4 regions of the Paenibacillus sp. GCM10027627 genome follow, and region 1 is predicted to be linked to each of the others. Evidence: riboswitches for the same ligand, from Rfam matches in the RefSeq annotation. Region 1 holds a riboswitch; each other region holds the start of a gene.
What was found. Region 1 has a riboswitch for cyclic di-AMP ahead of ACFQZE_RS13755 (hypothetical protein). Riboswitches for the same ligand answer to the same signal wherever they lie in the genome.

Region 1 (5,451 bases):
CGTCATTTGAATCTCCGGCGAAGTATCGCGAATATTTCCAAAGCTGAGTTTTCCCATTGCGGGGAATTGGGGCTATGACGGTTTCAATTCGGTTCGGCTGCACGACAGAGGCGTATGGCACGCCGAACGGACTGACCTGATGCTGGCCCCTCGTCACATCATCGTCCGTCATAAAATAAATAGGCTCGTTCGGAATCGGCTGAGCACTCCTATCCAGCAGCCAAGGCGAAAGATCGCGGCCTACAAGCTTGCGGGCTTCGCTGAACGTCCCCTTTAGCCGTTCTCGAATAGACTCCGCGTCGATCCCCGCCAGCCCGAGCAGCGTAGGCACAAGATCGATGTGGCTCGTCAGCGAATCGACGAATGAGTGTCCAGGGAAAAGCCGCTTGTTGTGAAAAAGGATAGGCACATGCAAAAACTCCTCGTATGCGCAATAAAACTTTTGGAACAGATGACCATGCGCTCCTAGCAAATCTCCATGATCGGATGCAAATACAACAATCGTATCGTCGTAGAAAGAAGTGCGGGCGAGCGCGTCAATGACTTTCGCCATTTGCTGGTCTGCATTTTTTTGCAATTGATAATACAGCCGCCGGTAAAACGGCTGATTCCAAATCGGCTGCAGCGCCTTAGGATAGGTATCCCTGTAACTGGCCTGGCAGCGCGGTTTTGTTTGCAGCGATTCATATAGAGTGGGAGGAGGGGCAACGTCTGGAACATCCGGATCCACTTGGAAGCGGAACGCAGCCATCCGCTCCGTCAGCGAGCCATACAGCACAATATCATGCGGATTGACTAAAGAACAGACGACTAGCCATGGCTTAGCTGCTTGGTCCTGTTTCTTTTGCAAATCGAGCGCCGTTAAAAGCTCCACCGTCTCCGCCGCAAAAAACGGGTCTCTTCCGCTCACACCGAATCCGGCAGAAGAGGCCGAGTTCCGCGGATTTTTCCCATGCGGCTCGGGGCCGATCCAGCCGGAGAAGCCATAGCCGTCAAGGCGGTTTGCACTTTGGTAAAGCCGTTCCAACTTAGGATTGGGTACGCCTGAGAAGGTGTCGTAGCTTGGGATCGAGTCATGCGTGCCCGGATTGATAATGTCTGGATAGGAAATATGCCATTTTCCTCTGTAATGCGTTTGATAGCCGCCCTCGCGGAAGTAGTCTCCCATCGTCGGCACCGTGTTCCGATCAAGCCAAAACATGTCGGAGTCGAAAGGCTCCTTGGCGATGCCCGTCGTTTGGCTGACGCCATGCAGCGATGGATAATGTCCGGTAAATAGAGTAGCACGGCTGGGAGAGCAGGCGGAGCTTCCAATATAATGTCTGCGAAATTCGACCGCATGCTGTCTAAGACCGTTTTGTGCGGTCAAGTTGCGTCGGCGCCATTCTTTTATTTCTTCGTTTTCATACACGGGTGGATACCTTTCTTCATCTACAAGAAGCACAAGAATGTTCGGCCTGTCCGGTTCCCTACGGCTTGTTTCCACCATTTTCCCACTTCCCCGACTACAAAGTCTTTACCCCCAGCGTATGAAGAAAAGACGCCGATTAGTCGCAGCCGCTGGCATTGAGCCTGCATAGAGTGCACATACAACCCACATAGAGCACGTAAAGAGCACACACAGAACAAACAAAGAGTCCGCGTATGAAAGCGTCGGCCCATTCTTTGCGCAAAATGGGAAAAAACGAGATCGGCTGAGAAAAGAAGAGTATTTCTTAGAGAACGGCCATTGTAAACGCTAATTCCGATGACAGCATATGTAAAACGGTTCAAAGATGCTTTTTCGCCGCCTTTACACTTTCCAGCAGCAGGAGTAAGATTCGATTATGATTTATGAATGATTTACGTAAATGCAACTTTTGAATCGCTGAGTTTTCCAGAAAGGAAAAACGGGGGACCCAACAGCAAGCTTCTTTCCGGTGTGAGAGCCGCGATGGAGGCATGCAGGGGTGAATCGCTTGCGGCCGCTGCCATGGAAGGGCCTAAGCAAGCGTAGGGCGACTCTCACCGCCCGAATCCGACAGCTAACCTCGTAAGCGTTGTTTTGAGAGAGGGTGCGACTTGTGATCGTGAGCAGTTGACGGCCGCAGGGGCATTAGCCTCTGTGGTTTTTTGTTGTCTAAAATAGGAATATGCACGTAAAACGCTGAGTTTCTGCGTATGCAGAAAGCGGGGGAACCAATCGATTTCGAACTAGAAATCATGGGGTGAATCCGGATCTTTAGAAGATCCGGTAGGGCGACTCTCACGCCCGAATCCGACAGCTAACCTCGTAAGCGGAATCGAGAGAGGCCAATTGCAGCTCTTCGGCATGAACGAAGCTTTTTCGTTATGCCGCTAGAAGAAGCCGCGAAGGACCCTCCTTCGCAGGCTTCTTTTTTTATGCCCATTTGGCCTATATCACCCAAAAGGAGAATGAGATGAACGGCCCCCTGTTAACGCTTGTTTATGCGCCGAACGAACCGGCGCGCCAATTTGTGAAGCTGCTGCTCTCGCGAGGATTGCCCGTCGCGGCCGTTGTCAACAGCGCCAGGCAGAAGAGAATCCACGAAGGATTCGGCATTAACCGGTTCGTGAGGCTCGATACAAAAGCGGCCGACTGTCCATTGAAAATGGGATCGATCGGAAATGTATATTTATTTGACGACTCTGTCCCCCTCATTTGCAGATATTTAAAGCTGATTCGCCCTTTTGTATTGGGCCGGATTATCGTGGTGACGCAAAGCGCGAGCATACCGGGCTTGTACCGGCATCTCGGAGCGGATCAATTGCTGCACGAAACGTTAAAAGCGGAGGAACTGCTGGAGGAAGACGAGGAAAACCGGAAGGAGGAAGCGGAATGTTAGATTTAGCTATGGCTGCATTGCTGGTGGCGCTTGTGGCCGCCATGTGGGGTCTTGCCACTTGGTCCGCCAAAGAAACGGATAGCGGGAGGGACAAAAAATGATCGTGTTGTACTCCTTGCTTGCAGCGGTTTTTCTTTATTTGTTGTACGTGCTTCAAAATCCGGAGCAATTTTAACGAAACGAGGGAACGGAATTGACTATGCTGGGAATGGTTTCGATAGCCGTGCTGCTGCTCATCGTCGTGCTTTTGGCGAAGCCGGTCGGCTTATATATAGCGAGGGCGTTTGATTATGCGCCTTCCGGAGTAGACAAGGCCTTTGGTTGGCTGGAGAAGCCGATTATGGCCCTTAGCGGCATTAAAAATATCAATCAAAGCTGGAAGCAATACGTGTTCGCGCTGCTTTGCACTAATGTGTTTATGCTTATCATCGTTTATGCGCTTTTCAGATTTCAGCATTTGCTTCCGCTTAATCCGAGCGATATCGGACCGATGGAGCCGACGCTCGCTTTTAATACGGCCATAAGCTTTATTACAAATACGAACTTGCAGCATTACAGCGGCGAAAGCGGCTTATCCTATTTGGCTCAGATGATCGCTATCGTCTTCCTGATGTTTACGGCTCCGGCGACTACACTCGCTGCTGTCATCGCCTTTATTCGCGGTCTTGCGGGCAAGCCGCTCGGCAACTTTTTTGTCGATTTGGTTCGTGCGCTTACCCGGGTGCTGCTGCCAATCGCTTTTGTAACGGCGCTCATTTTCGTAACGCAAGGCGTGCCGCAAACGATGGAATCTTCGGCGACCGCAACGACGCTGGAAGGCGCGGAGCAAACGATCGCAAGGGGCCCGGTCGCCTCATTCCTCGCAATTAAGGAGCTTGGCAATAACGGCGGCGGATTTTTTGGCGTCAATTCGGCGCATCCGTTCGAAAACCCGACGAACATTTCTAACATGCTCCAAATGCTTCTGATGCTGCTCGTCACAACCGCCCTTCCTTTTACTTATGGAAAGATGGTTGGCAATAAGAAACAGGGCAGCGTATTGTTCTGGGCGATGGGCATCATGTTTGTGATCATGACGGCCCTATCGCTTATGGCGGAAAATGCGGGCAATCCAGCGCTCAACGCGCTTGGAGTAGATGTCTCGCAAGGCAGCATGGAGGGTAAGGAAGCCCGCTTTGGGGTGACAGGTTCCTCCATTTACAGCGTCGTCACTACGGCAGCCGAGACGGGCGCCGTCAATACGATGCACGACACGTTAACGCCGCTTGGCGGACTAGTACCACTGGCCAATATGATGCTCAATACCATTTACGGCGGCATCGGCGCCGGATTTATGAATGTGTTGATGTACGCCATTATCGCCGTATTTTTGGCAGGACTTATGGTAGGACGGACGCCGGAATTTTTGGGCAAAAAAATCGAAGGAAAAGAAATGAAGCTGATTGCGGCCACGCTGCTCGTTCAGCCGATTCTTATCCTTATCCCGACGGCGATTGCGCTCATGCTCTACCCGGATACGATTTCCAATCCCGGCTTCCACGGCTTGACGCAGGCGCTTTACGAATTTACTTCCTCGGCCGCGAATAACGGCTCCGGCTTTGAGGGGCTCGGCGACAATACGCCGTTCTGGAATATTTCAACGGGCATTGTGATGTTCGTCGGACGCTATTTTGCTCTTGTTACGCTGCTCGCGGTTGCGGGATCTCTGCTAGCCAAAAAGGCGGTGCCGGAATCGACCGGTACTTTCCGTACCGATAATGCGCTTTTTGCTACGTTGTTTGTTGGTACGGTTCTTATTGTCGGAGCGCTTACCTTCTTCCCGGCCATCGTGCTTGGCCCAATCGCGGAGTATCTGACGTTGAAGCCGTAACGCCATCGTTTAAAGAAAAGAGAGGAAGACTCGTTGATGAATAAAAAACAATCTATGCTGACAGGGCCTATCGCCAGAAAAGCGATTATAGAATCATTTGTGAAGCTCGATCCACGAGTTATGATCAAAAACCCTATCATGTTTGTGGTGGAAATCGGCTTTGTCATTACGCTGATCCTGTCGTTTGCTCCGAATGCGTTCGGACCGTCCACAGTCGAAGCCTGGTTTAACATCGTCGTGTCGATCATTTTGCTGCTGACGATACTGTTCGCCAACTTTGCGGAAGCACTGGCGGAAGGAAGAGGCAAAGCGCAGGCCGACTCGCTCAAAAGCGCCAAAAAGGAAATGCAGGCCCGCAAGCTGGTCGGCTCTCATATTGAAAAGGTTCCATCCCATACGCTCCGTAAAGGTGACATCGTTGCAGTCGATCAGGGTGAGCTGATTCCGGCGGACGGCGAAGTGATCGAAGGGCTCGCTTCGGTAGACGAATCGGCGATTACTGGGGAATCTGCTCCTGTTATTAAAGAAGCGGGCGGCGATTTCAGCTCCGTGACGGGCGGCACTAGAGTCGTCAGCGACCACATTAAAATTCGCGTCACTAGCGATCCCGGCGATTCCTTTTTGGATCGGATGATTTCGCTGGTCGAGGGCGCCAAGCGCCAAAAGACGCCTAACGAAATTGCGCTGACGACCGTACTGGTCAGCTTGACGATTATTTTTCTAATTGTAGTTGTG
Region 2 (5,451 bases), on a different contig from region 1:
GGGCCGGATAAAGATATTCCCGCTCCCGATATGGGAACAGGCGAAAGAGAAATGGACTGGATGATGGCAGAGTTCAAAAATATCCATCCCGGCTCTCCTTATCTTGGCAGCTTCACAGGCAAAAGCATCGTCAGCGGCGGCTCGCTAGGCCGTAGGGAAGCGACGGGCAAAGGGGTTTATTTTACATTCCGTTACCTCCTGCACGATTTTATCCGCGACAATCGAAGCTGGCTGGCCAAAACGTCCAACGCGTTTGCGGAAACAGCTCTTGCCCACGCGGACAAGCCGCTTAGCATCGCCGTTCAAGGCTTCGGCAATGTCGGATCTGTCACGGCAATGGAGGCTTTCAAATGCGAGTCCCTTCGCGGCAAAGTAGTCGCCGTCAGCGACCGGAACGTCACTCTGTACCATGAAGGCGGCCTAGACATTCCTGCTCTGGTCGAATATGCGGCTGCGAATAGGGGCGACCTGCCTGCCACTGAAGCGGCTTTGCAGGAAAGCGGAATTCAAGGAAAGCTGCTAGGGCGCGAAGATGTTCTTTATTTAAATGTAGACGTATTGTTTCTGGCTGCGCTTGAGGATCAAATCCACAGCAGCAACGTGCAGGACGTCAAAGCCAGAATCATTGTCGAGGGAGCCAATGCGCCTATAACGGGAGAAGCGGATGAAATTCTCGCGGCAGAGGGCGTCATCATTATTCCCGATATTTTGGCGAACGCCGGCGGGGTGATCGTCTCTTATTTCGAGTGGCTGCAAGGTCGGGAAACACAGTTCTATTCGGAAGAGGAAGTGTATAAGCAACTGTTCGCCAAAATGCAAAAAACGATGAGCAGCATTCTGCCGGCTTATTTCGGCGATCCACTATCGCTACGGCAAAATTGTTTTGTTCATGCGGTAACGAAGCTTTCATCCGTCCTTTACCGCCAAGGGAAGTTATATTAACAGGTGTGGTTAGATAAGCGGTACTGATTGGGGAAGGAATGAACAGCATGGATATGGAGACGCTCGTTTTGGAAAAGCTGGATATCCGCTTTGGCGGACGGGACTTTCACAGCCTCGACTTTCAAAAAGCGGAGCTAGTTCTGGTGACGCAATATGGCGACCGTCTTTGGTATATCGACGTGGATGGAATTAGCGACGCCGGGCTTCTGGAATGGTTCAGTCATAGCGACGATATTAAAGTGGAACTGCTCGCCGTGGTGAAGAGCGGTGAGGTTTGGGAAGGAACCGGATATTTGCATCCTAATGAACCGAACCGGGCGGCAGCTATTCGAGGAGAAGGCGAACTGAAGAAGACGCAATAATTTATTTAAAGTTTAAAAGAGGACGGAGCGTTGTGCTCCGTCCTTCTCATTTAAATTTCTTTTTTAGGACGAACGTTTCGCCAGGCAATCGCTCTTGCCAAAAGGAAGTATGGTGACTGCCAAGCCAAACAAGCCGAGGATGCATTTAGTTGAGCCAGAAACCACTACACGTGTCGTAACCCACTATTTAGAGCTTTTAGTTGTGCCAGAAACCACTACACAAGTCGTAACCCGCCATTTGGAGCTTTTAGTTGCGCCAGAAACCACTACATAAGTCGTAACCCGCCACTTAGAGCTTTTAGTTGCGCCAGAAACCACTACACAAGTCGTAACCACCATGTAGAGCTTTTAGTTGCGCCAGAAACCACTACACGAGTCTTAACCCACCATGTAGAGCTTTTAGTTGCGCCAGAAACCACTACACGAGTCGTTTCCCGCCATTTGGAGCTTTTAGTTGCGCCAGAAACCACTAAATTAGCTTGTCAGACGGTTTGATCATAGTTTTTGGCGGTCTCAAAGCCTCAGACTTACGTATATCAAAAGTTTCTCAACAACACAAAAGGAGGGAGCGTTATGCTCCCTCCTTTTGTATTTATTTCTGCTACACAATTTCAACCAAATAAGTTCAACTAAATAATTTCGTCTAATTATTTCGAAGAAATTTCCGGTGTCGTCAAACGGTCGTAGAAATCGACCGCTTTGTCCTTGTCAGCCGATGCGCGAAGCGCCATTGCGGAGCGCGGATGCTCATCCAAAATGCCTGTAATCATGTAAGGAATGATGTAGCCCCACTCTTCTTTTTCGCGAAGCGGGATCATGTATTTTTCGATCATGTCCAGCACTGGGCGGACGTTATACTTCGTATTTTGCAATTCGGAAACAAGAAGCTCCGTATTGCAGTTGCCCGCTGCACGGCCCATGCCGTAAACGGAAGCGTCCAGCAGCTCTACGCCTTTGCCGGCAGCAACTAATGTATTGGCAAACGCCAATTGCATGTTGTTGTGAGCATGAACGCCAAGACGTTTGTTCGGCAAATATTGCTGGAATTTATCCACCAAGTAGCCAACATCATCCGGCTTCAAGCTGCCGTAGGAATCCACGATATAAACGACGTCGACGACGCTATCGTTAATCAGGTTGAACGCCTCTACCAGTTGGTTCTCCATAACGTTGGAAAGAGCCATAATGTTAAGAGTCGTTTCATAGCCACGGTCGTGGAACACTTGCACAAGCTCGAGCGCCTTATCTACATCTTGAATGTAGCAGGCTACGCGAATCAGGTCGAGCAAGCTCTCGCTGCGAGGCAAAATGTCGTTTTCGTCAACGCGGCCGATATCAACCAGCGCGGACAGCTTTGTATTGCCTTTGTTCGGAATGACCTTCTTAAGAAAATCATCGTTTAGAAAACGCCAAGGGCCTGCCTCTTCCGCACCCTTCAGCAATTTAGGCGAGTTTTTGTAGCCGATCTCCATATAATCTACGCCGGCTTCGTTCAGGCAATTATAAAGGTGCTGGACAAACTCGACACTGAAATCCCAGTTATTCACGAGTCCGCCGTCGCGGATTGTACAATCGACAATTTTGCAATGACTAGTTTTCGAATGCATACTTGCTGCTCCTTTTGATCTGAACATGAGTTCATTTTTAACTACCATCATACTTGAAAAAGACCATGAACGCAAAGCAAATATGTCGGTAATTGGATAATTTAGACGATTGCCCTTCACCGAATATTTGATTTACAAATTGATATTTTAGAGCTAAACTATTATGTAAACATAAATGCTGAATTTTTTCATCAAGAAAAAAGCGGGGGAACCAACGCAGGGGCTGCTCTATAGATCGCATGCCATTGCCTGCAAGGGGTGAATCCGGGGATTGGTATCTCCGGTAGGGCTACTCTCTAGCCCGAATCCGACAGCTAACCTCGTAAGCGGACAAAGGAGAGATGTCTTATGTTGTCATTATCCGTACATGATTCCCCGTATCCACCGAACGAGCCCCAGCATCTAACCATTCACCGCATTGAAGTATTTGTGATTCCTGCACTTGCGATCGATCCTTCCGGCCATCGTGTCTGTCTGCGTCTTAGCAGCGATCTTGGATATGGATGGAGCGAGCATTTCGTCAGCGACAGCGACGCCAGCTTGCAGCTTGACCGATGGGGAACGCTGCTCCGATCTTTTCTCGGACGATTCACGCTTGCTTCCTTATCGGAAAGTCTTGCCGAGCGAATTGCGGAATCCATTAACCCCGACTACCGCGCTTACAAACTGTTTGCTGGAGCCGTTCAGCTTTTTCATGAATCAGGGACTCAAAAAATCGGTGCCCCAACAGATGTTGGCTTTTCTGAGGAAGCGGTTCTTCAGCAGCGCGCCGTCGCCTATTTGTCGTTGGATTAAATTCAACCCTTGCGCCGGATGCACCGGCAACGGAAACAAAAGGAGCCCTAATCCCCTACAAATGGAGGAGCGGGCTCCTTTTATTTTTCGAGGTTGTCTGCCCGCTCATTACGATCCCGTCGAACGATAATGCCGAACTCCTATCCGCCATACTAGCAGACAAGGGAGCAAAAACAACAGCCCGCCAAACGGAATAAGGATGGGCAGCAGCAAGCTTCCTTCTTTTTTATCCAATAAATAAAGTAGAGGCAAGTAGCTGACGCAGCCAAACGGAATAATAAAGGTAAAAAACCTCGTCACCCCTTTTTCGTAGATGCTAAGAGGATATTGAGCCATTTCCCTCCCTCCGTCTGTAAATACGTTCGCCACCTCCAGCGCTTGCACCGTCCAGAAGCAAAAAGTAGCCGCCAATATAAATATGCCCGTAAAAATAAACACGCCGTTCATAATCATACATAGTAAAATAAGCAGCTTAGGGAGGCTCCATACCGCCGGCAAATTGGAAATGGCCCAAATGATCACGACCATGCTTTGCGTCAGCCTGCCGATTCTCGTAAACTCGAATTTGGAGCCCAACACCTGAAGCGCGGCGCTTCTAGGCCTCACCAGCAGCCGATCGAAATCTCCTCTCACGATAAGAGAAGAAAAAGCGTCAAACCCTCTGGCAAAACATTCGCTCAAAGAAAAGGCCAAATGAATAACGGCGAAACAGAGCGCCACCTCAAAAAAGCTCCAGCCTTTAAGCTGTCCAAATCGCTCGAACATCAGGTACAATCCGCCAAATACTACAAACGGGATAAAAAACTGGCCGAAGCTCATCAGAAAAAACGAAGTCCGGTATTGCATTTGAGATTTTAGATGGATAGTCAAATATTTAAAATACAGCCTCATATTAACCTCCTTGCACAACGACGGAACGAAGCGCTTTGCGCATCAGTAGTCTTCCAACACTAACAAGAACAGCTAGCCACAGCAGTTGAATGCCGATTCCCCATACCGCTTCATGGACGGGAATATGTCCGGAATAGACGCGAAACGGGAAATCCGTCGTCCATCTAAAAGGCAGCGCGTAAGCGATGTTTTGCAGCCATGGGGGCATAAGCGGAAGAGGAATAATCATGCCAGCCAAAAATTCGCCTGCCACCGATATCATTAAAATAGAGCCAATCGGCGACATCGTCCAAAATACAGATATATAAATCAGCATCGATATCGATACGATGACAAGCAAGCCAAGCACCAGAGCGATCAAAAATAAGCCAAAGGATGCAAAAGAAGGCGGCAGGCTCATCCGATAAGGTTCTGGAATAATAAATAAAACAGCTAGCATCGGGAAGGAGCGAAGCAAGGCGCTGGATACGCGCTGGGCAAGAAGCTTGGAATACCAGTGGGGATATAGAGCCATCGGCCGGCAAAGTTCATAAGCGATGTTACCGCTTGTAATGAGATCGAACAACTCCTGGTCTCTGAACCAAAGCATAATAAAAGATAAGAACACTTGCTGAAGCCAAATGTAAGTGATGATTTGTTGCAGGGAGATCGGCGCAGCGATTGTGCCGCCGCTATAAAAAGCCGCGTAGATCATAATGAAGACAAAACCGAAGAAAAGCTGGGTAGCAAGGCCTGCTAGAGCAGCGGCCCGGTATTGCATGCCGTTAATAAACCTTAAGCGCCAAATCGAAACGTAAGCTTTCATATTTGATGCTCCTCATAGAGCCGAACAATCATTTCATCAATATCCTGAG
Region 3 (5,451 bases), on a different contig from region 1:
ACATTCGGCCATGCCGGGGACGGCAATCTTCATCCAACGGCGACAACCGATGCAAGAGATAGCGAGGAAATTCACCGTGTGGAAGAAGCGTTTGCGGAAATATTCGAAGCTGCAATTGAGCTCGGCGGAACGATTACAGGAGAGCATGGAATCGGAATCGTCAAGGCGCCTTATTTGGAGTGGAAGGTGGGAGAAGCGGGATTAGAAGTCATGCGCGGCATTAAAGCGGCATTTGATCCCCATCATTTGTTGAATCCCGGAAAAATGTTTCCAAAAGAAACGAGGAAAAGGGTGGTTTTGCAGCATGGCTGAAACAGCGACGAACAAAAAACCAGACCTTAAGCATACGAATCCGCTAGCGCAAACTTTGCTAAATAAGCTGGACTACGATCAACTGACGAATTGCATGCGCTGCGGCTTCTGTCTTCCGGCCTGCCCGACGTTTCGCGAGACGGGAATGGAGCCGGAATCTCCAAGGGGGCGGATTGCCCTTATGAAAGCGGTGGCCGACGGGCTGATGGACCCCGATCTTGCCTTTCAAGAGCAAATGAATCATTGCCTGGGATGCAGAGCTTGCGAGCCTGTCTGCCCTGCCGATGTGAAATACGGCCAATTGATTGAGCAAGCCAGAGATGCGATTGGCGATCACGCCCAGTATAGCGCCCCCGTCAAGGGACTGCGCAAGCTGATGTTCAAAGGAGTGTTTCCGCATCGCCGCAGTCTGAAACTGCTTGGGGGAGCGCTTGCCGTCTACCAAAAATCCGGCCTGCGCAAGCTGGCGAGAGGGACGGGGATGATGAAGCTGTTTCCCCGCCATCTGCAAGAAATGGAAGCGATTTTGCCGGATGCAGCAGTCAAAGGCGTAGTGGAGCGGCTGGGCACGTTTTACCCGGCAAAAGGAGAGCCTGTTGCGCGAGTCGCTTTGTTTAGAGGCTGCATCATGGATGTTATGTTTGCGGAAACCAACGTCAACACAGTCAAGCTGCTGTCGGAAGCCGGCTTTGAGGTCGTTATTCCAACGGCTCAGGCTTGCTGCGGGGCGCTTCATGCCCATAGCGGCGAAATGGAGGATGCAAAAGCGCTCGCTAAATTGAATATCCATGCGTTTAAGGAAGCGGGCATTGATTATATTGCCTCTAATGCAGGCGGTTGCGGAGCGCTGCTGGTGGAGTATGGCCATTTGTTCCACGATGATGGGGACTCGGAACTTCGCGAGGAAGCGCGTCTATTTTCAGAGCGAGTGCTCGATATTAGCAAACTGATCGTCGAAAAAGGAAGAGTTCCAAGGTTTGTCGAAACTTCGCAGAGCGAGAGCACAGGTACGGATACGGTCATTACGTATCAAGATTCCTGTCATTTGCGCAATGTGATGAAAAGTTCGTCGGCTCCCCGCGAGCTGATGCGAAGCGTCGAAAATGCGGCCTTTGTCGAGATGAAGGAAGGAGACCGCTGCTGCGGATCAGCGGGCATTTATAATGTGACGCAGCCGGAGATGGCGGGGCAGTTGCTGGAGCACAAAATGGAGCATGCCGCAGGTACCAAAGCCCGCTATATGCTCACAAGCAACCCGGGCTGCCTGCTCCAAATGAAGCTTGGAATTGAAAAACATAAGCCGCCGCATCCTATGAAAGCGATGCATATTGTCGATTATTTGTACGAGAGACTAGCGGAATAGAGAGGAAGCCTCTCCTTTACAAATCCTTTACCTTCTTAGGTAAAGGATTTTATTGTAAATACTGTCGAATTCCATTCATCAGTCCGCCCCAATTGCCGAAATAATAGTTAAATTGGCGTGGGAGGATTACAGGATGGAAAACAAAAAAATAGCGGGGTTCAAAAAATGGTGGGGTTCAATCCGGACTAAATTTACGCTATTTCTTCTTTTGCTCACCGTTGTTCCGCTTTTGCTCGTCTCTACCTCATTATCCGTCATGTTTGCCGGTAATGTAGAAGATGGCGTGAAAGACAAAGAAGTGATCCTGGCCACATCCAACGCAGCCGCGATTGACGCTTTTGTCGAGGGCAAAATTGCAGCTATGGAAAGTATGCTTCTTACGTACAAGGATGTTTTCCTAGGCGGAAATCCGGAGACGATAGTGCCGCTGCTCAAATCGATGAAAGCGATGGATCCTGACGTTTATACGTTTGGCTACTCCAATGACAAGGGGCAGGCGGTAAAGGATCAAGGGCAAAAACTGGACATTTCCTCGTTTACCAATTTTGCGCGAATTAAGGAGGAAAAAACGGCAGGCGTCTCCGATATTTTACATGACGGTATGACGGGTCAAAGCACCGTTATTGTCGATGTTCCGATTTTGGACGGAAGCGGTGTGTTTAAAGGGCTTGTGCAAGCAAGCGTTAATCCCGGCAAGCTTCTGGATCAATTGAACCGTCAAAAAATTGGAGAAACGGGCTACGCATATTTGCTGTCTAAAGACGGCATTTATTTGGCTCATCCGACGAAGGAGAAAATCGGCAAGCCAATTAAGGATTATGCCAACGAGGCTAAATTAAAAAGATATACCGAAGAAGTATTGAAGCTGGAAACCGGAAGTGTGAACTATTCGGAAGCGGACGGAACTCCCAAACTAGCTGCCTATGCTGCCGTCAAACGGACGGGCTGGAGAGTGGTCGTTTCCGGCGATGCCTCCGAGCTGATGAGCGGAGTTCTGCAATCGCAGGAGACGGGAATCATCATTATCGCGGTTTGCGCTCTGATCATCGCCGTCATTTCTTATTTCTCTTCCGGATTTATTTTGCGTCCGGTTGCGGCAATGACAAAGCTGATGAAAAAAGTGGCGGATGGAGATTTGACGGATCGGCTTCCGGTAAAAGGCAGAGATGAAATGCAGCAGCTCAAACTGAACATGAACGGGATGCTGGATTCGTTCAAAGCGACGTTGTCCAAGCTGTCGGAAGCGGTGGAGCATGCTGCCGTGTCATCCGAGCAATTGACGGCGATTTCCGCCAGCAATGCCAAGTCGGCCAAGGAAACAGCGGTAGCGGCAGAGCGCGTTGCGGCGGGTTCGCGTACCCAATTCGAAGGTTCTGAGCAATCCGCCGTTGCGATGGAGGAGATGGCCATCGGCATTCAAAAAATTGCAGAATCCTCCGGCGTTGTGAGCGAGCAGTCTCAGCAGGTCCATGCTGAAGTGTCGCAAGGCGAATTGGTCGTCAGGACAGCGGTGGAACAAATTAAACAAGCGAGCGAAGCGGTAGAACAATCGGCGGCAAGAGTGCGCGAGTTAGAAGCCAAGTCGGCACAAATCGAAGGAATATTGAAATACATTGCCGAAATTGCGGCGCAAACCAATTTGCTCTCACTCAACGCTTCGATCGAAGCGGCGCGTGCAGGCGAGCAGGGCAGAGGATTTGCGGTCGTAGCGGGCGAGGTCAAAAAGCTTTCATCGCAAACGACGGCTGCTGCGGAATCCGTTGGCGCCATCCTGCAAGAAATCCAAGATTCTACGGAGCTTACATCCAGATCGATTACCGAAGGCATCAACGAAGTGGCCAAAAGCGTGGAGCAGTTCGACCAAGTTGGCGTTGTGTTCCAAACGATTCTTCGCGCGGTAGAAGGCGTTTCGGCCCAAATTCAGGAAGTGTCGGCCGCGACGGAGGAGTTGTCTGCAAGCACGGAGCAGGTTTCGGCGTCCACGAACGAAATGCTGGGCATTTCCAAACAATCGTTGCAGGAGCTCGGCAGCATTGCGGAAGCCTCGAATCAGCAACACCATTCGATGGAGGAAATCGCCTCGTCTTCGGAATCGCTTAGCCGAATGGCAACAGAGCTCCAAGAGCTGTCATCCGCTTTCAAAGTGAAATAGAATCGCTTCAAATTTATTTTCAAAACTAGCGAAAATCGTCAAAAAAATGAAAGAATCGTTGATTGGCTGACTTTGTTCTGAATGTAAGCGCTATATTATTCGGTTTTCAATCCTTTTTAGTCGAAATTTGACCGGAATCGACTTTTACAATTGAAATAGAAAGGAGTAGCATTAGCTAATAGCTGAATATACGAAACGCTCAATGTTCCGGAAGGAACAGCGGGGGAACCATAGCGGCAGCTTAGCGCGCCGCAGGGGTGAATCCATTCATTGGTAGGGAGGTCTCGACTCCCGAATCCGACAGCTAACCTCGTAAGCGTTGTTCGAGAGATAAGTGTGCCCATTTGTGTTCAATTGACCGCGGAGAGCCTTTTCTCTGCGGTTTTTTGCTGTGTCCAAATGTATTTTTACGATGATTAGAGAGAAGAAAAGGGGCTCACTGGAATGAGAAAGCAGTTTGTTGTGATTGGTCTTGGCCGATTTGGAGAAAGCGTAACAAAGACGCTTCTGTCTTTGGGGTACGAAGTAATGGGCATTGATAAGGATGAGCGAAAAGTGCAGGAATTTGCCTCCATCCTGCCGCATGTGTACCAGGCGGACTCTACGGATGACGGAGTGATGAGAGAACTCGGCATCCGCAACTTCGACCATGCCATCGTGGCAATCGGGGAAGATTTGCAATCCAGCATTTTGACCACACTAATTCTAAAGGATATAGGGGTAAAGATGGTAACGGCGAAAGCGACAAGCGATTATCATCAACGAGTGCTTGAAGGTGTCGGGGCCGATCATATCGTTCATCCCGAGCGGGATACGGGTGTCCGTGTCGCCCATCAAGTCACCTCCAAAAATATGATTGAATATTTGGAGCTGTCGCCCGAATACAGCTTGGTCGAAATTATTGCTCCCGACACCTTTGGCGGAAAGACGCTCAAAACGCTCAATTTCCGCGCCAAATTCGGCTGCAGCGTCATCGCCATTCGAAGAAAGGACAACGATTTGGTTGTGTCTCCTCACGCGGATGAGCTGATTTATGAAGGCGATATGCTTGTAATCGTAGGAAAAAACAGCGATATTACCCGCTTTGAAAGAATGTTTGAGGATTAGGGGGAATACCGATGGATTTGATAGGCTTCAAAAGAAAAACGGAACTGAATCCTCATCAATGGACAGTAATCGGATTTGCGGTCATTATTTTGATCGGCGCCATTTTGCTGGCACTGCCTTTAGCCTCGACAAGCGGCAAGTCTATCGGCTTTTTGGATGCGCTGTTTACGTCTACATCCGCGGTTTGCGTGACGGGGCTTGCCGTTGTCGATACAGGTTCTGCCTATACGGTGTTCGGCCAAGTCGTCATCATGCTTCTCATTCAAGTTGGCGGAATCGGCTTTATGACCTATGGCGTCATCATTGCATTGCTGCTTGGAAAGCGCATCGGATTAAAGCAGCGCGTGTTTATTCAGGAGTCGACAAAGGCGACCTCGATTCAAGGGCTGATCAAGCTTGTGCTTCGTATCGTCATCATTACGTTTTCAGTTGAGGCGGCAGGGGCGCTATTTTTATGGCTTAGATGGATTCCAGATTTAGGAGTTGGACAGGCCGCCTATTACGCCGCTTTCCATGC
Region 4 (5,451 bases), on a different contig from region 1:
GCCATTTCACCATCATGCCCGTTTGCGACAGCGTAAAAGGAATAAAGACGCCGACCGCGTAAAGTGGAATCAAATGCTCCGTCTGTCCGTGAAAAGCGACGATCAAGAGGATGGATAACAGTCCAAGAATGATGATGCCATTGGAATAGCCTAGTCGGTCGCCCCTTACTTTAAAAATTCTCGGAATAAATTTGTCATTCGCCAAATTAACGGCAAGCAGCGGGAAAGCGGAATACCCCGTATTAGCCGCCAAAATGAGGATAAGCGCGGTTGTTCCTTGGACAATAAAATACATCGTGCCCCGTCCGAATGTTTGCTCTGCAATTTGAGACACAACCGTCTCTTCGGCTCGTGGGGTGATGCCGTAATAATAAGCCAGCAGTACGATGCCCGAAAATAAGACGGCGAGCAAAAACCCCATAGCGGTCAATGTTTTGGCCGCGTTATGGGGGGCGGAAGGTTTAAAGTTTGGGATAGCGTTTGAAATGGCCTCTACGCCGGTAAGCGCGGAGCTGCCGGAGGCAAACGCTTTAAGCAACAAAAACAAGCCGATGCCGGCAACAGGAGTTCCGATTGGCGTATGCAGTTCCGGGGACACCCTGCCTGTAACAATGTTGAATATGCCTGCAGCGATCAAAATAAACAATGTGATTACAAACAAATAAACGGGATAGGCAAGCACGGATGCAGATTCCGTCACGCCCCGCAAATTGAGCAAAGTGAGAAGCATCACAAATACGACGGCAATGATGACGGTATAATCGTGCAAAGAAGGAAAGGCTGACGTAATGGCGTCCGTTCCGGCCGAGACGCTCACCGCAACCGTCAAAATATAATCGACAAGCAGGGATCCGCCGGCAACGAGCCCGGGAAATACGCCAAGATTATTTTTGGATACGACATAAGCGCCGCCACCGTACGGATAGGCAAAAATAATTTGACGATAAGATAGAATTAAGGCAGTCAGCAAAATGAGAACGCCGATCCCGATTGGAATGGAGTACCAAAATGCGGCTGCGCTGACCGTGAACAAGACGATCAATATTTGTTCAGGGCCATACGCAACCGATGAAAGGGCATCGGAGGACAAAATGGCAAGCGCTTTTCGTTTGTTCAGCTTCTGCTCGCCAAGTTCGGTCGATTTTAACGGCTTGCCGATTAATAGGCGTTTAAATGTCGACATGTAGCGTCACTCCAATATCTGCTTGAATTATCCCTTTATCATTTCCCGAACTTTTGCCCATATTCTTGTTTAACTTAATCGTCTTTAAAATAAGGAGGCGTAAGACACCGCACGATCCAGCAATAATGTAGCATTAAGAGGGTACACTTTGCCGAAAGACGGAGATGTAGTTAGTCCAATCTGATTGGCCGCTTGAAAAAACATTTGGAGAGACAGATCGGACTCATATTCATTGTTTTGCTGTTCTTCACGTTCCTGGGAATCAAAGTCGATACGTCTACCGGCAAAACGGAGCAGCTTCACGCTCCATCGTGTCCAATCGAGCGGTTTGTCGCTTTCGTTCACAAACATTTCGCTCCAGCCCGTACCCGTGCTGCTCGTTAGCCGCAGGTAGAGGAGGTACCCCTTTGGCATCGCATCGCCGGTGGTGGGGAGAACGAACACTTCAATTCTTTTCACTGTGAAACAAGTAGGTCGCAGGATGGTGGGTTGTAAAGGGTAAACATAGGATGGCGATGTCATCATCATTAAAATCTCTCCTCTGTTCGCTTGCGAGGTTAGCTGACGGATTCGGGCCGGGAGCCGCCCTACCGGAGTAACGCCGGATTCACCCCTGTGAACGTATGTACATATAATGTACGACTTCACGGTTGGTTCCCCCGCATTTTCGTTTCGAAAATTTCAGCGATAGTAGTGGCCGCAATTGGCATGAGGTCATTTTAAATCCGGGTCCAATTTTTGTAAAATGCGAAATGAAGCCAATGCAAGCAGTGTAGGCTCAAGGTAAGCGAAAATGACTCGTTTTTCCGAGAAAAAGAGGGATTATCTAGAAATAGCGCATTCATTCTCCCTCGTGCCTTGCTCTGATTGCTCTGGAAATGATGCGAATTTTGAAAAAAAGGTTTACGGCGGAAAAGTTATTTGATAATATAATCGCAATATCAAATGCATTGAAGAGACGAGTAAATAACCGAATTCCTTTCCAGAGAGCCCTTGCCAGCTGAAAGAGGGCATTGAATTCCTTATTGAAAAAAGACTCAGAGCAGCGCGTCGGAACTTCCTAAAGGGGAAGGGGTGATGCGACAGGAGCTCCTGTTACAGAGCTAGAGTATAAAGCATTGAGCGAAAAGCTATGCCGTACTCGAAGAGGCCCATATGGCGACATATCGGCAAATTTAGGGTGGTACCGCGAGTTACAAATCTCGTCCCTGAGACTATGATAGTCTTAGGGGTGGGATTTTTTTATTTCCTTTTTGAATAGCTATGAAGCATATCACATTACGAAAGGATTTGAATGTCTCATGTCAGCAAAATTGAAAGCAGGTATTGTCGGCGGTACAGGAATGGTCGGTCAGCGTTTTATTGAGCTGCTTAACGGTCATCCTTGGTTTCAAGTAACAGCTATTGCGGCCAGCGCAAGCTCGGCAGGCAAAACATATGAAGAATCCGTTCAAGGAAGATGGAAGCTTGCCACTCCAATTCCGGAAGATGTAAAGGGAATCGTCGTGCAGGACGCATCTAAAGTGGAGGAGGTTGCTTCTGGAGTCGACTTTATTTTTTGCGCGGTGGATATGAAAAAGGCGGAAATTCAAGCTTTGGAAGAGGCCTATGCGAAAACGGGCACGCCCGTCATTTCCAACAACTCGGCACATCGCTGGACGCCGGATATTCCGATGGTTATTCCAGAAATCAACCCCGAGCATATCGACATTATTGCCGCGCAAAGAAAGCGGCTTGGAACGGCTACCGGGTTTATTGCGGTGAAGCCTAACTGTTCCATTCAGAGCTACGTTCCGGCGCTGCACGCATTAAAGGATTTTAAACCGACCAAAGTTGTGGCGACTACGTACCAAGCCATTTCCGGCGCTGGCAAAAATTTCACGGATTGGCCTGACATGCTAGACAATGTCATCCCTTATATTGGCGGGGAAGAAGAAAAGAGCGAGCAGGAGCCTTTGCGTATTTGGGGCAGCATCCAAAACGGAGGAATTGTGAAAGCAAGCGCTCCGCTTATTACGACTCAATGTATTCGCGTTCCAGTAACGGATGGGCATTTGGCGGCTGTGTTTGCATCGTTTGAGAAAAAGCCTTCCAGAGAAGAAATACTTGCCCGCTGGTCGGAGTTCAAAGGACGTCCGCAAGAACTGGGACTGCCTAGCGCGCCGAAGCAGTTTATCACTTATTTCGAAGAGGAAAACCGTCCTCAAACGAAACTGGATCGCGACATCGAGCGCGGAATGGGCGTTTCGGCGGGACGATTGCGTGAAGATTCCATTTACGACTACAAGTTTGTAGGTCTCTCCCATAACACATTGCGCGGCGCGGCTGGCGGAGCTGTACTGATCGCCGAGCTGCTTAAAGCGGAAGGTTATATTCAAGCCAAATAAATAAAAAAGCGGGCTCTCTGTGAGAGCCCGCTTTTTTTATAAGTTAAGCCAGCTTTCTAGCTTGATCGTTCGTTTTGCAATCTTCGGTACAATAGTGCTCATAGGTTTCTTGACAATCGTCGCATACGAGATGCTGATGATGGCACAAGTCGTCGGCGCAGTTGATATAAGTATCAGTAACCTCACCGCAATGATGGCATTTGCCAACGATAATATCTTCGTCGGTTTGATTGACCCTCACGGAGACGCGCTCGTCGAAGACATACATTTTGCCGTCAAACAGACGTCCTTGAACGACCGGGTCCTTGCCATAAGTAGCAATTCCGCCTTCCAGCTGGGCAACATCGCTGAACCCTTCGCTCATCAATACTCCGGTTAGCGTCTCGCAGCGAATGCCGCCTGTGCAATACGTCAAAATCGTTTTGTCTTTGGCGTCCTGCAAGTTTTCGCGAATCCACTTCGGAAATTCACGGAATGATTCCACTGTCGGGCGGATCGCGCCGCGGAAATGGCCCAAATCGTATTCATACGTATTGCGTCCGTCGATAATGACGACATCGTCGCGCTGCAATTGCTCGTGGAATTGCTCCGGCGACAGGCGCTTGCCGCTAATGACGTTAGGATCGAGCTCTTTTTCGTATCGCAAAGTGACCAGTTCTTTTTTGGGACGGACAAACAGCTTTTTGAAAGCGTGCTGCTCGACTTCGTCCACTTTATACACCATATCGGAAAACAGAGGGTTAGCGCTCATATGAGCCTTGTAAGCCTCCGTTTGTTCAATTGTACCGGATAACGTCCCGTTAATCCCTTGATGAGCGATCAAAATGCGGCCCTTTATGCCAAGCTCTTTGCAATAAGCGAGATGTTCGGCGGCAAACGCTTCATAATCGGGAATAGCGACATACTTATAATATAGCAAAATACGATAGGGCATTTCGGTTTCCATACAGTTCACTCCTCATAACTTGACGCGGTCAAACACGCACATTGTATACATTATATATAACTAAAGGGGCAATGTATACTCTGAACGGTTTCCATTCCTTGTTGGTTTTACAATGTTGGGACTATTTTACTGGTCATTTTTACCTACTTCGATATTGAAAATCTTCCTGTTAAAACTTATAATAATAAAGGGTGCGGCTATTTTTGGCTACCCTTTAAATTTCCAAAATAGATTTCTTTTTGAATGAACTCCTTTTTGGAGTTCTTTGTTTATTTTCCAATTTTACTTCTTCATGGATTCCATTTCGTAACCGGGAAGACGGCTTCACGTATTATTTATCAAAAATAGAAGTAGAGGGAATCCAACCTATGAATATTGCGCTTGCAAAACATGCTGCTGCTGATACTTGGTTTGAACAGGCCGAGCGGAAAGCGGCTCGGTATTTTGAAACACTTTATATGCAGGTGAAGGATCAATCCTACGTGCCTGTATTAAGCGAAGATTTTCAGAAATGGAAGAGGGGGCATATTCAGCCGTATTCGTGGCTGGGCATGTTCTCAAAAGGGAATAGAAAACCGGACACCAAAGATTATAACCGCTACGTCCGCTGGCTGAATTATACGGGCAAATTGGATGACTATCTGGATCGCAGCATCTCTTATATTTATATGAGGGATTTAGGCAAAGCGCTGGACCAGCCCCATACCCGGCAACGAATTGATACAGTGGTTGCCTATATTCAAAAACATCTTATTGGGCCCGAGGCATCACCCGGAGGCGGCCAGCCCCACTTTTTGAGCATTGCCGGTCTGTACCGCTGGTCGCAACGAGAAGGGGTAGAAAATGCCGCCATTTGGGTAATCCATAAATTAAAAAGCGTATCCGCTCATATTCCGGAAGGAATGAGCTCAGAGCATGCCGTGCGCAAATTGATC

Region 2: it holds a riboswitch for cyclic di-AMP, as region 1 does, so the genes downstream of both, ACFQZE_RS10660 (hypothetical protein) here and ACFQZE_RS13755 (hypothetical protein) in region 1, are expected to answer to the same signal.
Region 3: it holds a riboswitch for cyclic di-AMP, as region 1 does, so the genes downstream of both, ACFQZE_RS01145 (potassium channel family protein) here and ACFQZE_RS13755 (hypothetical protein) in region 1, are expected to answer to the same signal.
Region 4: it holds a riboswitch for cyclic di-AMP, as region 1 does, so the genes downstream of both, ACFQZE_RS05145 (hypothetical protein) here and ACFQZE_RS13755 (hypothetical protein) in region 1, are expected to answer to the same signal.

The regions. Positions count from the first base shown of each region.
Region 1 is NZ_JBHTHB010000003.1:415,323-420,773, reverse strand. Features, by position in the region: gene ACFQZE_RS13760 (sulfatase family protein) at 1-1,489, opposite strand, end outside; cyclic di-AMP (ydaO/yuaA leader) riboswitch at 1,856-2,054, shown strand; cyclic di-AMP (ydaO/yuaA leader) riboswitch at 2,135-2,294, shown strand; gene ACFQZE_RS13755 (hypothetical protein) at 2,421-2,846, shown strand; gene kdpA (potassium-transporting ATPase subunit KdpA) at 3,055-4,716, shown strand; gene kdpB (potassium-transporting ATPase subunit KdpB) at 4,753-5,451, shown strand, end outside.
Region 2 is NZ_JBHTHB010000002.1:591,183-596,633, forward strand. Features, by position in the region: gene ACFQZE_RS10645 (Glu/Leu/Phe/Val family dehydrogenase) at 1-942, shown strand, start outside; gene ACFQZE_RS10650 (hypothetical protein) at 981-1,304, shown strand; gene ACFQZE_RS10655 (aldolase catalytic domain-containing protein) at 1,952-2,911, opposite strand; cyclic di-AMP (ydaO/yuaA leader) riboswitch at 3,078-3,255, shown strand; gene ACFQZE_RS10660 (hypothetical protein) at 3,260-3,706, shown strand; gene ACFQZE_RS10665 (ABC transporter permease) at 3,815-4,597, opposite strand; gene ACFQZE_RS10670 (ABC transporter permease) at 4,599-5,402, opposite strand; gene ACFQZE_RS10675 (ABC transporter ATP-binding protein) at 5,399-5,451, opposite strand, start outside.
Region 3 is NZ_JBHTHB010000001.1:260,014-265,464, forward strand. Features, by position in the region: gene ACFQZE_RS01130 (FAD-binding oxidoreductase) at 1-312, shown strand, start outside; gene ACFQZE_RS01135 ((Fe-S)-binding protein) at 305-1,675, shown strand; gene ACFQZE_RS01140 (methyl-accepting chemotaxis protein) at 1,809-3,827, shown strand; cyclic di-AMP (ydaO/yuaA leader) riboswitch at 4,014-4,162, shown strand; gene ACFQZE_RS01145 (potassium channel family protein) at 4,272-4,934, shown strand; gene ACFQZE_RS01150 (TrkH family potassium uptake protein) at 4,946-5,451, shown strand, end outside.
Region 4 is NZ_JBHTHB010000001.1:1,106,052-1,111,502, reverse strand. Features, by position in the region: gene ACFQZE_RS05150 (APC family permease) at 1-1,183, opposite strand, end outside; gene ACFQZE_RS05145 (hypothetical protein) at 1,268-1,711, opposite strand; cyclic di-AMP (ydaO/yuaA leader) riboswitch at 1,716-1,880, opposite strand; T-box leader at 2,125-2,396, shown strand; gene asd (aspartate-semialdehyde dehydrogenase) at 2,485-3,570, shown strand; gene trhO (oxygen-dependent tRNA uridine(34) hydroxylase TrhO) at 3,614-4,516, opposite strand; gene ACFQZE_RS05130 (polyprenyl synthetase family protein) at 4,885-5,451, shown strand, end outside.